3 regions of the Paenibacillus sp. FSL R5-0887 genome follow, and region 2 is predicted to be linked to each of the others. Evidence: predicted binding sites of a transcription regulator. Region 2 holds the regulator's gene; each other region holds the start of a gene.
The links. Region 2 encodes LexA, which represses DNA repair genes until DNA is damaged. Its sites were predicted from a motif close to CGAACATATGTTCG; they were not measured.
Positions count from the first base shown of each region.

Region 1: the regulator LexA is predicted to act here: its motif matches at 2,137-2,150, upstream of MKY14_RS13855 (YolD-like family protein).
Region 3: the regulator LexA is predicted to act here: its motif matches at 1,641-1,654, upstream of MKY14_RS13895 (ImmA/IrrE family metallo-endopeptidase).

Region 1 covers NZ_JBBOCE010000001.1:3,100,315-3,104,712, reverse strand. The annotation lists gene MKY14_RS13870 (glycosyl hydrolase) at 1-732, shown strand, start outside; gene MKY14_RS13865 (PH domain-containing protein) at 806-1,297, opposite strand; gene MKY14_RS13860 (hypothetical protein) at 1,415-1,975, shown strand; gene MKY14_RS13855 (YolD-like family protein) at 2,190-2,525, shown strand; gene MKY14_RS13850 (hypothetical protein) at 2,522-2,686, opposite strand; gene MKY14_RS13845 (M15 family metallopeptidase) at 2,804-3,490, shown strand; gene MKY14_RS13840 (WGxxGxxG-CTERM domain-containing protein) at 3,566-4,042, shown strand; tRNA gene MKY14_RS13835 (tRNA-Leu) at 4,202-4,287, shown strand.
Region 2 covers NZ_JBBOCE010000001.1:1,766,368-1,771,247, reverse strand. The annotation lists gene MKY14_RS07980 (methyltransferase domain-containing protein) at 1-549, shown strand, start outside; gene MKY14_RS07975 (hypothetical protein) at 550-1,128, opposite strand; gene MKY14_RS07970 (hypothetical protein) at 1,351-1,731, opposite strand; gene MKY14_RS07965 (L,D-transpeptidase) at 1,882-2,220, opposite strand; gene lexA (transcriptional repressor LexA) at 2,399-3,025, opposite strand; gene MKY14_RS07955 (LysM peptidoglycan-binding domain-containing protein) at 3,277-3,690, shown strand; gene MKY14_RS07950 (DUF896 domain-containing protein) at 3,800-4,009, shown strand; gene MKY14_RS07945 (hypothetical protein) at 4,059-4,580, shown strand; gene MKY14_RS07940 (HAD family hydrolase) at 4,615-4,880, shown strand, end outside.
Region 3 covers NZ_JBBOCE010000001.1:3,105,603-3,110,482, forward strand. The annotation lists gene MKY14_RS13875 (cytidine deaminase) at 30-446, opposite strand; gene MKY14_RS13880 (NucA/NucB deoxyribonuclease domain-containing protein) at 553-984, shown strand; gene MKY14_RS13885 (hypothetical protein) at 1,066-1,215, opposite strand; gene MKY14_RS13890 (YjfB family protein) at 1,365-1,541, shown strand; gene MKY14_RS13895 (ImmA/IrrE family metallo-endopeptidase) at 1,704-2,255, shown strand; gene MKY14_RS13900 (hypothetical protein) at 2,322-2,483, shown strand; gene MKY14_RS13905 (hypothetical protein) at 2,849-3,184, shown strand; partial or broken gene MKY14_RS13910 (phosphomethylpyrimidine synthase ThiC) at 3,299-3,418, shown strand; gene MKY14_RS13915 (RNA polymerase sigma factor) at 3,749-4,243, shown strand; gene MKY14_RS13920 (hypothetical protein) at 4,240-4,880, shown strand, end outside.

The sequences.
Region 1 (4,398 bases), 1.3 Mb from region 2:
GATAAGGTAGATGTGCTGGCGCTCGACATTTATGACGCGGATTTCAAGATTAGTCATTATGATAATTTATGGGATCTGGGTCGTGGCAAGCTGATTGCGATTGGTGAGAATGGAGAGCTTCCGTCTGCTGAACTGTTGTCCAAAACACAGCCCAAATGGTCTTATCAGCTGACCTGGGGGAAACTCCTCTATGAGAAGAATACCGATGCTGTGATAAAAGCTTTTATGAACGATAAAATGGTATTCACACGAGAGGAGTATGCTGCTGAGGCCGCCGCTTTCGCTGCTATCGGGGATAGTGTGCTGGAGAGTGGACTCTGTGGGCAATATTACAATAACATGACGCTTAGCGGCACGCCTGCACTGTTGCGTACGGATGCCAATATTAACTTTTCATGGAGACAAGGTTCGCCTGATCCTGCCATTCGTGTAGATGCGTTCTCTGTGCGGTGGAGTGGGAAGCTGACGGCTGCTTTTAGCGAGGTGTATACCATTTATTCCTACTCTGATGATGGGATACGGGTATGGATTGATGGCGGGCTAGTCATTGATAGTTGGGTGAATCAGAGCGGCCAGGAACGAAAAGGGAGCATAAACCTGATTGCAGGTAAGCCGTATGAAATAAAGGTGGAGTATTATGAGAATGCGGGCGACGCCAGGGTTGTTTTGCAGTGGGAGAGTCCGAGCCAGATCAAGGGGGTTATCCCAGCGGGGGCATTTTATCTTCCTTAAAAAAGAGTACTTCAAGTGTGCAAGCGCAAGCAAAAAGCCCCGGTTTTCCGGGGCCTTTTTACGTATGAACGTCTTAAATTTGCTCGCGGTAGCTAATGTTGTTGGCGATCTTCTCGTCACGAACGGCTTTGCGCAGAACATCTTTGACGGTTTGGGCATCATGGATTTTTCGAAAAAGAAGCTGAGGCGCTGAGGCATCATCAGAAAATACAGTTAATGATCCAATGCCAAGCATCCGGTCCATGATAGACTGTTTTACGGATAAATCGCGTACGCGCAGCAATTCGATTTCTTCAACATTTTTACCGATAAGTCCGGTCTTTACCATAATACGCTGACTTGTAATGGTATATGAAGTTGTGTTAAGTCCTACGATTCCTTTGAGTCGATCCGAGATGCCGGCAGGTTTGCCTTTCCAGAGCACGACTTCTTGAATGACATGATTATTATCTACTGTGGGTCGATGAGCGGTTACTGGAGCGGTACCGTCAAGGCTGGTTCCACATTCTCCACAAAATTTAGCGCCCTGCTTGTATTCCGCTCCACAGGTGGTGCAATAAGGCATAAATACTCTCCTTTCCTGATCACAATTAAAATAATTATAACATAACAGTCATTTTACATATATTTCATTTGCGCTTTACACAAACCGACATTATCCTGTTAAGTGGAGGGATAAATAATGAAAAAAGCTTTACTAATAGGAATGCTGATGATGACTGTCATCCTTAGCGCCTGCAGCAATAATTCAACTTCATCGGCACCTGCCACGGAGGAAGAAGTGCAGGAGACCGTGCAAAACTTCTACAATGAAATGTCTAAACTTGAAGAGTCAGGAAAAACTTCTTTAGCGGAGTTCAACGAAGCCATTGCTGGTTATTCAGCAGGAGAACTCACGGACAAGCAGTTGGAGAAGAAAATTAAGCAATTCCAGAGTACCGCAACTGATTTATCGAATCAAGCCGAGAAAGTAAAAATTTCCTCCAGCTTGCCGGAAGACATTCGTAAGTTGCTCGAAGAGTCTAAAGTTGCCTTTGAAAGTGCTTATTCTTTAAAAGAAGAGGCCTCTCAAGGTGCTGATTCCGCAAACGTTACGGCTGAGCAATTTAATGAATTGAATCAGAACGCTGATGTAGCGATGTTATTCGGTATTTCCAAGCTTAACGAGGCAAGAGAAGCAACAGGACTTATAGATTCCGAAGGTCAGGCTACCTCAGAGTCTGGGGACGTTGTTCAAGAATAAATCAAATCAGGCGCTGCGCAGTTTATCTGTCAGCGTCTTTTTGCTGCGAATTTTATCTTGAATAGATATACATTAATATACATCTTTTGAATAAAGAGTGACCCTTAAAAAGGTATCTTTTTCCTGATTATTGATTAATATGCGAAGATGCGGATATAATACAAACATACGTTCGTGTTCAGAGGAATAGATATATAATTAAGGAGGGGTTACCATGGGCAAAAAGCTGGAGAAAAACGGGCTGTGGGAAAGCAGCCGCATGATGCTGCCGGAGCATAAGATACGAATTATAAGAGATGAACGGGAAACGCTGCGCCGCATCAAGCCTATTCTGGATGAGCAGAAGCTGGAGGAGATTGAATGTACACTGGCTTTGTCGTTGCGGAGTCATGTACGAGTGACAGTTGTTCTTTTTGACCCTTTTGAAAATACGATGTTAAGTGGTTTTGTGACTTCCATTCACACCCACTCGCGTGAGTTTAAGCTGCAGTGGGCGGAGGAATGGAAGTGGATCGATGTGGATGATATTGTCGAGGTCTACATCGTTTAATGCTGAGAACCGTTGCCTTCGCTTTTTTCATAAGCGATTAAGGTAACGGTAGGATTACCGGTCAGATGTGCAATGGAAGCTTCAGCATTCCGAATAATTTCCAGTGCTTCTTCCTGTTCACTAAGGGCTGCAACTTTATAGCTATCGCTATGAATATCCATATGTCTCCCACCTTTCGTTAAATATTTTGTCCTTTTTTGTGGAAATCATCCTAAAGGGGACAGGGGTACAGGCAAATAGGGCAGCGGCATCATTGAATATACCAAAGGGGTGATTCTATGCTGACTTTGGAGCAATTGAGGGAAAAATCCGCGGCGCGTCTGGTCGGGCTTCATCCTGTCTTGGCGGCAGGTGCGAATGTTTTGATTCAGCAAAGCCATGCGAGAGGAGTCCCTATCGTTATTACTCAGGGTCTACGGACCATTGCTGAGCAAAATGCTTTGTATGCGCAGGGTAGAAGCAAACCAGGACCGATAGTTACCAACGCTAAAGGCGGTACCAGCTATCATAATTATGGTCTTGCGTTTGATTTTGCGCTTTTGCTGCCGAATGGCACTAGCCTTTCTTGGGATATCAATCGTGATGGTGATAAGGATAAGACAGCAGATTGGCAAGAGGTTGTACAGGAGGCTAAGCGGCTTGGTTTAGAATGGGGCGGGGACTGGACCTCTTTTAAAGATTATTCACATCTGCAAATGACTTTCGGTTTAACTATAGATCAACTTCGGGCAGGTAAACGTCCAACGACGGACCAAGCCAAAGAGGCTTTAAAAAAGATTACCGGAGGGGATGATCAGGTGAACAAAGACGTTACAGTGACCATTAACCTAAACGGCCGCAAGCTTACCGATGGCGTTCTCGATACCGGAACAACTTATGTACCCATACGTGCGCTGGCTGAGGCGCTTGGAGCAAAGGTTACTTATGATGCTGTGACAAAGACAGTTAATGTAGTAAAAGAGTAAAACCACCATGCATAGACAGTGCCGTCCAAGGGGAAATTATCAGTGATAACTAACCTTAAAGGGAGGCATAACACTGTGAACAAGCTGATAACAAGCCTTGCATGCGGTACTGTATTATCAATGAGTCTAATGGGAGCTAGCTATGCATCAAATGCCGTGGGATCAGCAGCATTGGGCGGTATCCCAGCCGCGAATACCGGGATGGATGGGACTGCGGAACACACTCGGATGATGAACACGGAAGGCAATCTAATGAACGGCACCACGGGAACGCTGAATCAGCATGAGAGCATTATGAAAGATAAGATCCGCATCGATGATAATTACAGACCTAACAACTACAACACCAATAACTACAATGACACCCGAAATAACTACAGAACCAACAGCACTGTCAACCCGGCAACCAACACCACACAGACCGGCAAATACCGTGCAACTAGTACAACAACGAATGCTGCAACTAACAAAGGATCTAACTGGGGCTGGCTCGGTCTGCTTGGACTTTTGGGTCTTGCCGGAATGAGAAGCAGAAGTGACGAGCGTAGATAATCCACGTCTATAATAACCCGTGTCGGTTCTGGCTGAACGGGTTATTTTTATTGTGAATAAATTTTTTTCGAAAAAGGATTGCGCGTTATCGATATTCATGATATTATATTTCTTGTCGCGTTATATGTGAACAACGTATGAAGCTTCAACACATAATATGCCGGGGTGGCGGAACAGGCAGACGCACAGGACTTAAAATCCTGCGGTACGTGAGTACCGTACGGGTTCGACCCCCGTCCTCGGCATCATAGTGAAAACCTTGAGAAATCAAGGTTTTTTAACTTATTGTCATCAAGTAATGTTTCTGTTGAAAGCCAAAGGTTCTGTGTGTCTAGAAATTGATATCCAACACACAG
Region 2 (4,880 bases):
ATGATAGTCATTGCGCAAGAGTCTGCATGTAAATACGGTCTTAACATAGCCTTTAGATCGGCAACGCTACAAGATGCAGATGTATTAGCGGAGGGATATGACTGGATTTTTTGCCATAATGTGCTTGAATATCTCGATGATCCAAAACAATTGTTAATGGACATTAGTAAAAAACAAAATGCAAACGGAATGCTTTCTCTTATAACTCATAATCCAGTGGCAAAAGTGATGAAAAAAGCCATTATGAATAAAGATCCTATGGGAGCTATTGACAGTATTGGGAACACACGGGAATATAGCGGCATTATTCAAACAGACATTACCATCTATACAAAAGATCAATTAGTGGAATGGCTCGCGGAGTGTGGTTATGAGATTAGCAGTATATACGGAATACATAATATCTACGGATATATTGTGGATAATGAAATAAAAATGGATGAGCAATGGCATGAAGAAATGGTGGAGCTAGAGCTTAAGTTAAGCAGTTTATCTCCATACAAGGACGTTGCTATTTTCACACATCTTATTGCGCAAAAAGCAACTTAATTATTCAGATACGATTGACCTGAACAGTGCATGTAATTGTTGTACTTGGGAGTAAGCTTCCTTGTACTGGTTGTCGGATTGTTGAATAGGCAATAAACCCGGCAAGAAGGAGATACAATACACAGGCGTTTCTTTGCTGTTCATATATATTTTAAGCGTAAGCTCTTCTATCACATTAGCTTCTTCATCGGTGTCCTTAAGGACATTAATATCTGCACTTGTTGCAGTAGTTTTGCTGTTTTGATGTCTTTTGGATACTTTTGAAAGGGTAAGTGCGTTAACCACAATCTCGGATCCCATTACATTATCAAATGAGTATAGCTTTGCTACTGCTTTTTTGTTACTCTTCGGATTTTTGGTGCCAATTGCTAATTTTTTATTAGGCTCGTTAAGTGCGATCAAGTGAGATTGATTGGGGGGAATGAATGTTTTGGTGAAGCTGATGTTAAAAGATGAGGTCGCATTAACTAGCTTAGAAATTTCAGATGAAGCAGATAGCGTTTTCAATTTTATAATGGCGGCACTTATAATTAAAACAACTCCTAAAATAGCAAATAAGTACATCAGGATAATCAGCATATAATCACACCTCCTAGTTATCTCATTAGACTCAAATTGTTGCTTATTGAAAGATATGCCTGAATGATCTCCACTAGTATCTTTTAAAAGGGAAATTCGTGGAATTATAGGATCGACTTCACGATTAACCCAAAAAAAGCACCCAGAGAAACCTTCCGATTCTGCAAATGATGCAAAATTGGGGGTTGCTGCAAGAGTGCTTTTTAAGGTGATTATGTAAACCTATAGAAAATTGAAGGCAGTGATATGATCGGTATAAACAATCAGCTGTTTGTATTCGATCGGAGTCCCATAACTAGCATAAGGTCTTACAGCAACGTCATTGAGGACAACAAAGTTATAGCTGAAATTTTTATCAGGGTGTTCTGCTCCCAAATAAGATATGTATTCGTCTACAATTACATCATCCATCAAAGATTTTAAATCAAATACATCCTCTTTGTTGGAGACGGTTGGAGAGACGATTCCCTGAATGCTGCCAAAAGAGGTGAGCAAATTCACTTTTTTTCCACTAGCTTGTTCATCATTTAAAAGTAAACCGGACAGCTTACCCAGTGCATCGACTTTAAAATCGACGAGGGTTCTAATTTTTGAATTATTCAAACTAAACACATCCTTTTCAATTTGCAATCCTGTTAACAATATTCGACATATAATCACCAAACTCCTAGTATGCTAATGAAAAAATACTTACTTATGTAATGACCCCCATTTTTTAATGTGATTTGGGGGTTGCCGAGCCTCCATTCGAATTTAATTTCTTATCGTTACTCGTGTGCCTATAGGGACAATAGCAGCGAGTGCTAACACATCCTCGTTGTACATCCGGATGCAGCCGTGGGACACCTCTTTCCCAATGGAGGAAGGGTCATTGTTTCCATGAATTCCGTAGTGTGGTTTAGACAGTCCCATCCAAAAGACACCGAAGGGACCCCCTGGGTCGGGTTGTTTGTTAATAATAGTGAATTCACCCACTGGGGATTGGGTTAACATCTTACCGATGCCGACAGGGAAACCTCTAATCACAATATCATTGTCCAGAAGATATAACATTCGTTGGGTCAGATCTACAATAATTCGGTAGTTGGGCATTATACGCAACACTCCTTTCTAATTAGGATATGAGCAGAACGCCTAAAGGGTTATTCATAGAAAATGGACATTTTAACCATTGGGAACAAATGTTCGTAAGTGGTTGGAAAAGCAAAAAAACGTAGAAAAAAGGCTGTTCCGCATATGCGGACCAGCCTTTTATGTTAGAAGTGCATACTTAGTGGATATCTCGAAACAATCCGATGACTCTTCCGAGAATAGTTACGCGATTAAGGCGAAGCGGCTCATAAGCTGGATTCTCCGGCTGAAGCCGTATATGATCACGTTCCTTGTAAAAGGTCTTAACGGTTGCTTCATCTTCTTCGGTCATGGCTACAACGATATCTCCGTTGTCCGCTGTTTGTTGTTGGCGAACAATCACATAGTCACCATTCATAATGCCTGCGTCCACCATACTATCACCCATGACAGACAGCATAAATACTTTGTTGTCACCTACATAGTGAGTAGGAAGTGGGAAGTAGTCTTCGATATTCTCTGTAGCAGTGATAGGTACCCCGGCGGTAACTTTACCTACGACAGGAATCCGTGAGATGGTCTGCGCGAATTGGTGAACATTCTCTGAATCCTCTTGGCCTAGTAATTCTATTGCACGTGGCTTCGTTGGATCTCGACGAATAAGTCCCTTCTTCTCAAGCCGGTCCAAATGACCGTGAACTGTGGAGCTGGAAGCAAGGCCAACAGCTTCTCCAATTTCCCGGACGGAAGGTGGATAACCCTTGCTGCGGACTTCGCTTCGTATAAATTCCAGGATCGCCAGCTGGCGACTTGAAATCTTTGACATTGGAATCAACCCCATATAGTAATGTTTGGGAAAATTATAACATAGAACTACCGTTCGCACAAACATAAGTTCTAACTATTATAAATATTAATCTGCTAGAGTTAAAAAATGGTAGACAAATGATAATAAAATGAACCGCTTGAGTCTCTCGAAAAAAAGAGAACAATTGTTCTGAAATAGTATTGAACAAAACACATGTTCGTGTTATTATAAATTCGAAAGTAAGAACAAGTGTTTGGAGGATGATGATTATGCTAAAATACAGTACATACCGCAGCATCTACGATAAGGCCCCAGTGGTTGAATCTATAGGACATAATGACGTTGCCCGTAATTCAGCTAAGGTGAAAGAGATAACGGAACGTTTGCTTGGAGGGATGATTTCGTTGTTCCGTCAAGATTTCTTTATTAAGTTAATATTGATTTTCGTGCTAGTATTATCTGGCCTAACAGTAGTGGGAAATGTATTTGCAGGATCGACGACTATAATGAAGGAAGAGAAGCGGATTGTGGTTGAACGTGGAGATACACTATGGAGTATTGCCCTTAAGAATAAACCAGCTGATATGAAGACAGTTGTTTATATAGAAGGAATTAAACGTTCAAGTGGGATTAAGAGTAGTCAAATTAACGCTGGAGACATACTTACTTTACCTATTTATTAATTTTCTGAGAACATAATAGAATGACCAGTAGAGCTTGCAGGGAGTAGACCTTGACAAGCTCTTTTTCTCATGGCAGAGTTAGAATTAATTTATAGGGGGAGGGAAAGTATTGAATATTGATGAGTTGGTCGCGCGAATTAACGAATTGGCACGCAAACAGAAGAGCGTAGGCCTTAATCAAGAGGAAGTGGCGGAACGCGCCAAGCTTCGTGAAATTTACCTGGGGAATATCCGCAATAACTTCCGAGCACAATTAAATACTATTGAAGTGGTAGATAACGATGAGCATGAACAAGGTAACAAGGGGCTTAAACATTAGCTCGCTGTTTCTTTTCATAGATATTTCAGGATGACTAGGGGGAACGCACATGGCCCGTTCTTGGGAAAGAATGGTTCAACGCAACACACAGCAAATCAACAAGCAAAGAAAGAAGCAAGGCAAGGATACGATTTATGCCTCTAAATCTCCTACCCAGAATGCCGAAGTCTTTAAAGGTCGCAACATTGCATTTCCGGTAGTGTTAGTGATACTTGGCACTATGTTTTGGGTAGTTGGTTCTATTGATCAGGCCAAAGGTAATGGCATGCTGGCTAATTGGCTGGGAGTAGTACTGTACTATTTGCTGGCAGCGCTATTGTTCTTCCGTCGTCCGTACTTGAAGGTGGAAAAAGCAAGACTGTCCACTATTAAATTCAATCGCGAACGCGGACTTCCAGCTGCAGATATTGAGAAAATCACCCTTTCGCGTGGAGCTGTAGTCATTAAGCATAAAGGGAAACGTACGAAATGGATTTTCACAAAACTTATGAATCGCTATGATACTAATGCGATGAGTACACGATTAGAAGCATTTGCTAAAGCTCACAACATTGAAGTAGTTCACGAATAGAACTAGACCAGTTAAAGGGAGAGGGAGACCTGTAATGCCAATTTCTGCTGTACTATTTGACCTTGATGATACATTGCTGTGGGATGATCGGAGCGTCGAAGAAGCATTTCGTTCTGCTTGTGAAGCCGCCGGGGATACGATCGATCCACAAGAACTAGAAGTTGCAGTTCGTAAGGAAGCAAGTAGCTTATATGAATCTTATGAGACGTTCCCATTTACAAAGATGATCGGAATTAATCCATATGAAGCACTCTGGGCTAACTTTACGGCAGGTGAACAGCCAGAATTCCGTCAATTGGA
Region 3 (4,880 bases), 1.3 Mb from region 2:
AGCTCCGCGGCTCCTCATTACTTTTTTTCTTATCTCGTGTACCTTAAAGGCAATAGCTCAGCGATTTCATATTTAGCTAATCGGTCATCCTCCGATACAATTATCTTGCAGTCTATTCCATAATCCGCAATTAACTCTCGGCACATGCCGCAGGGAGAGACTACTTTAATCTCTTTTTCCTCGCTGTCTGGATCAGAATGCCTTACCGCAACAATCGTATCAAATTCCTTATAACCTTCGGATATCGCTTTGCCAATCACCATCGCTTCTGCACAGACTGTAATCCTCCCCATACTGGCTTCCACATATACCGCTGTAAAAATCTCTCCTGTTTTAGTACGAAGCGCTGCACCCACATGATGACGCCCCCATTCATAACGTCTGGTAATTATATCTTCGGCAGCCGTAATAAGCGTCTGATCCTCAATGGTAATTATGTACTCCATATCCAGTTACGTCCTCCTTTATTTTACCTAATTATATTAAATCGCACTGAATTATGATATAAGATATACTATTTTAAGTGCCAAAAAAGGAGGAGCAGAATTGAAAGTGAAAAAATGGATCTCCAGTCTCATCATTGTTGCATTACTTGCTTTGGCTAGTTACTGGTTTGAACAAAACGGAGAGCCTACAGACCCCTCGTCTCCATCCGATTCGAGTGTTGTTCAGCTAACCTTCCCATCAGACCGCTATCCTGAGACCGCCAAGCATATTCAGGATGCCATTGCGAAAGGTGAATCCGCCACATGTACGATTAACCGAGAGCAGGCTGAAGAGAACCGTAAAGAGTCCTTAAAAGGGATCCCCACTAAAAAGGGGTATGACCGGGATGAATGGCCAATGGCTATGTGTAAGGAAGGCGGCGTTGGTGCCGACATTGAATACATAACGCCAAGCGATAACCGCGGGGCAGGAAGCTGGGTTGGCAATCAGCTGGAGGATTATGCAGACGGAACCCGGGTAGAATTTATGTTTAAATAACGGTCTGTCTGACCATCCCCAGGCAACAGAATAGCCCCACCTGGCATTCGCCAGATGGGGCTACACTGCACATCAGCTAACTTAGAATAAGCAAGCTTTAGTGATGATAACCAGCAAGATGAAAAGTACCAGAATTGCTCCTGTTGAAGTCCAAGGACTACACACCGGACCTACTGATGCTGGACTTACTACCGGACCTACGTTACAACCACAACCATGTTCCATTCCCATTTTCAATTCCTCCTAATGATTAATGACTACAGCACAAGATATGTAAAAAGGAGATAAGCCGTTTGGGCGAATTGGCAAACAAATGCCAATCACCTAATGAATTGAAGGTGGACAGTCGATAAACAGGATATACACAAAGGAGGTGCAATATGGATATAGCTGCATTATCAATGGCAATGAGCCAAGCATCCTTAGCTCAAAATGTTGGGATACAGGTCATGAATATTGCCAAGAATCAGGCTGAAACCCAGAGCCAAACCATGGTGGAAATGCTGGGCAAAAGCGTTGCTCCTAATTTGGGAAAAACACTTGATATTAGTGTGTAATTGCTTTATGCTAAGGAACATGAGAACGAATGTTCCTGTGTATCCTTAGCATTTTTTTACTCTACATAGCCCTTCGGGCTTTTCTTTTGCGCATTTATGCGAACATACGGTCCCATTAGTGATTTATTAGTGATTTTAAACGAGGTGAATAAGTTGGAGAACATGAAATCATATTATCAAATGACTGTGCTTGAGAAATGGACGGAGGATTTATACAAGCGATTAAATCTTCATCAGCCTTCACAAATTTCAATATCGTATATTGCAGAGCGGCTTAATATCTGGGTTCATTATTTGGATGTGAGAAGCAAGAGCATTGAAGCGTCTGCAGGGATGTACAGCCTGTTTATCGACAACCGCCTTCCAGCCAATCTTCAACGGCTAGAGTTTCTTCATGAACTGTGTCACCTCCTTCGCCATGGCAGTGATAATCAGACCTTGATGCCAGAGCATTTCACGCGGGCACAGGAGGATGAATCCGAGCGTTTTATCTTGTATGCGGCGATGCCTTACTCCATGATCTCCCGCATGACATTGCCTGAGCAACGGGAGGATGCCATCTCCTATCTCGCAGCAGAATTTCAAGTTCCTGCCGAGCTGGCCTTACAGCGGATTGATCAGATCCAAAGACGTGTGTTCCAAGGGCAATTATTGGCCGTGATGGGAAGAAACGAAGAACGACTGACACATATTCGCAACGGATCACGGAGATAATAAGCTTAGTTGCAATAGTGCTCTGCATATTCATTTATGGTGGAATTTCTCGTGAGGGGGAACGACATGGAAGCCATTAAAGTAATTGAATTATTACTGACTCATCCGGATTATAATGTAGATGCAGTACACCCCGAAATCCCGGATTTCGTGGGCATTGAGACGATTGAGGTGGATCACGAAACGGGGACCTTCTCCATTTTATTGCAAGAACCCAAAGAGGACTAAAAGAGAATCATTATTCTTCATAAGTTAAAAGGCAGCAAATATAGTATGTCCCGGCAATTCTTCTTTCGCTTACGCCTGGATTACTATCAGTATTTGCTGCCTTTTTGTATAATCTGTTATGCAAATACAAACTGTATCACACCAATAAGAATTAGAATAACAAATACACCGACAAAACCCCATATTTTAAAACTATAAGATTTTCACCCCCGGCAGCCTCGGACTTGCCTGGTCCTCCAGCATCTTAATTTGCTGCTCCAGCTCCAGTATTTTCTCTTCCTCCTGCGTCATATATCTATGAATGACATACCAGTCTCAGTATATTATCTTATACTATATACAAATTATTTATATGGAGGGAATTAATGAAGAAAAAAACAAAACTAATCTTCATCGTTCTAATCCTTTTAATCGATGGAATAACATCCTTAGCCCTCCACTCCTTCCAAAATCATATGAACAGAGAAGTCATTCATTATCTAGTAGAGACGAGAAATTATAAGAAAGAAGATTTTGATAAAGTATACACCCAGATTGCCAAAGCTCCCCTCGTAAGTACCACGGTGATTTTTGCAGACGAACCCTACGCAAGATACTTTTATCGAAAAGAAAATGGAAGGATCTTTCAATACAGCAGGGCTCCTGTTAAAGGTAATGATCCTAGCTATACATATAAACATATCGAGGAGAATCTCCCGTGAAGGAGTTGCCCTATAAAAAAGACGCGTTTGTCCAGCAGTCAGCACTTTGCTGCTTGGGCAAACGCGTTTTTTTGATCTTCCCTGCTCTAAATAGGTAAACATCGTTTGCGTAGACAGGTGATGGTAGAGGGTCCAGAACATGTGCCGATGCACTTGACTAAAGAGAGTATGGATAAGCAACTTGAAACTTGTAACGAAGCCCCTTTTTATACATTAGGTCCACTGACTACAGATAACATTGGCGTGGTTCTTAGCAGCTATCGGACACAGTTGATCTTATGCGCGGTATAACACTCCATTTCAAAGTGTAGCGGACCCCATAGCCTTTATTGGCATGAAAAACACCATATAAGACCTCCTTTTTAAGGAATAGCGTCACTGGAGTCCGCGAACCTGCTCAAAAGCCTATAAATATGCAAATAACGACTTCTGAGTCCGTAAGCCTCTGGAGATAATTTATGAATAGGTATTCTTTACGCTCAAACACAAAGGAATTTTCTCAGGAACAAAATGTGACCTAATGCCGTCCTAAATGGTGTTATAGGTAAAGGGGGGCACAGTATCATGCAGCGATCCATGACCCGGCCGGGAAATCATGTGATGAAGAGTTACGAAATCTACGCAGATATGCTGTTCCGGATCGCTTTGGTCCATCTAGGCAGCCGGCAAGATGCCGAAGAAGCCACTCAGGATACCTTCATCAAGCTAATAGAAAAAGCGCCGGAGTTCAAAGATGCCGAACATCAGAAGGCATGGCTGATCCGGGTAATCACCAACCATTGTAAAACACTACTGGGCAGAGGCTGGCGCAAGCGCGAGGTTAAGCTGGAGAGCGCTGAGCCAATTGCGGCAGACAGCCCCGAGGATTGGGCTCTGCTGCAGTTAGTTATGGCGATGCCCATGAAGTATAAAACCGTAATCCATCTTTATTATTACGAGGACTATCCCATCCAGGAGATCAGCAAGATTCTGCAGATTAGTCAGTCTGCCGTGAAGATGAGACTTCAGCGGGGACGGCAACTGTTAAAACTGGAGCTGGAAGGAGCGGAACCACAGTGAAGGAAGATCAGTTTCGAACATCATATAAGAAAGCGGTGGATTCGATGAAACCAGGTGAAGAGATGAAAAGAGAACTTTTCGATAAAATAGAGCAGCGGCAGGAGCGGAAGCGTCCGCGCAAAACCGTTTATATCGCGGCAAGTGTCGTGCTCGCCGCAGGAATAGGTCTGGCTGGGCCAAGTATATGGCAGCAGTTGAACAGTCAGAGCTCCCCAGGGCAGGTTGCCCAGGTAACTCCGGAAGCAAGTAATGCTGCCAATTCAGGCACAGCTACATCCGGCAGCATTGTCATTCCCAAGCTGAAACTGCCAGATAAGGAGTCTGGCGTGAAGGCAGATATGATCGCCTTGGTCGTGTATAAAAATAATATTTATACACAGTCAGCGACTCGCATTGACGCTGCCGATGCTGCTGCTCTACGCGGTGATAAGTTGGGACGCACTACAGGCGGCATCAACGAATGGAGCGGTAACGACGAATATATTGAGTTAGCCTCGAACATCGGCGAAACGGATCTCTATTCCGTGAAGGGCTATGACCCCAGCTTTCTGATTATGTCCTATTCGGTAATCAACGGCGAGGTATTCGCCGAACTGTATGAGCACACCAACGGCATCACCATAAACAGCGGCGCCGA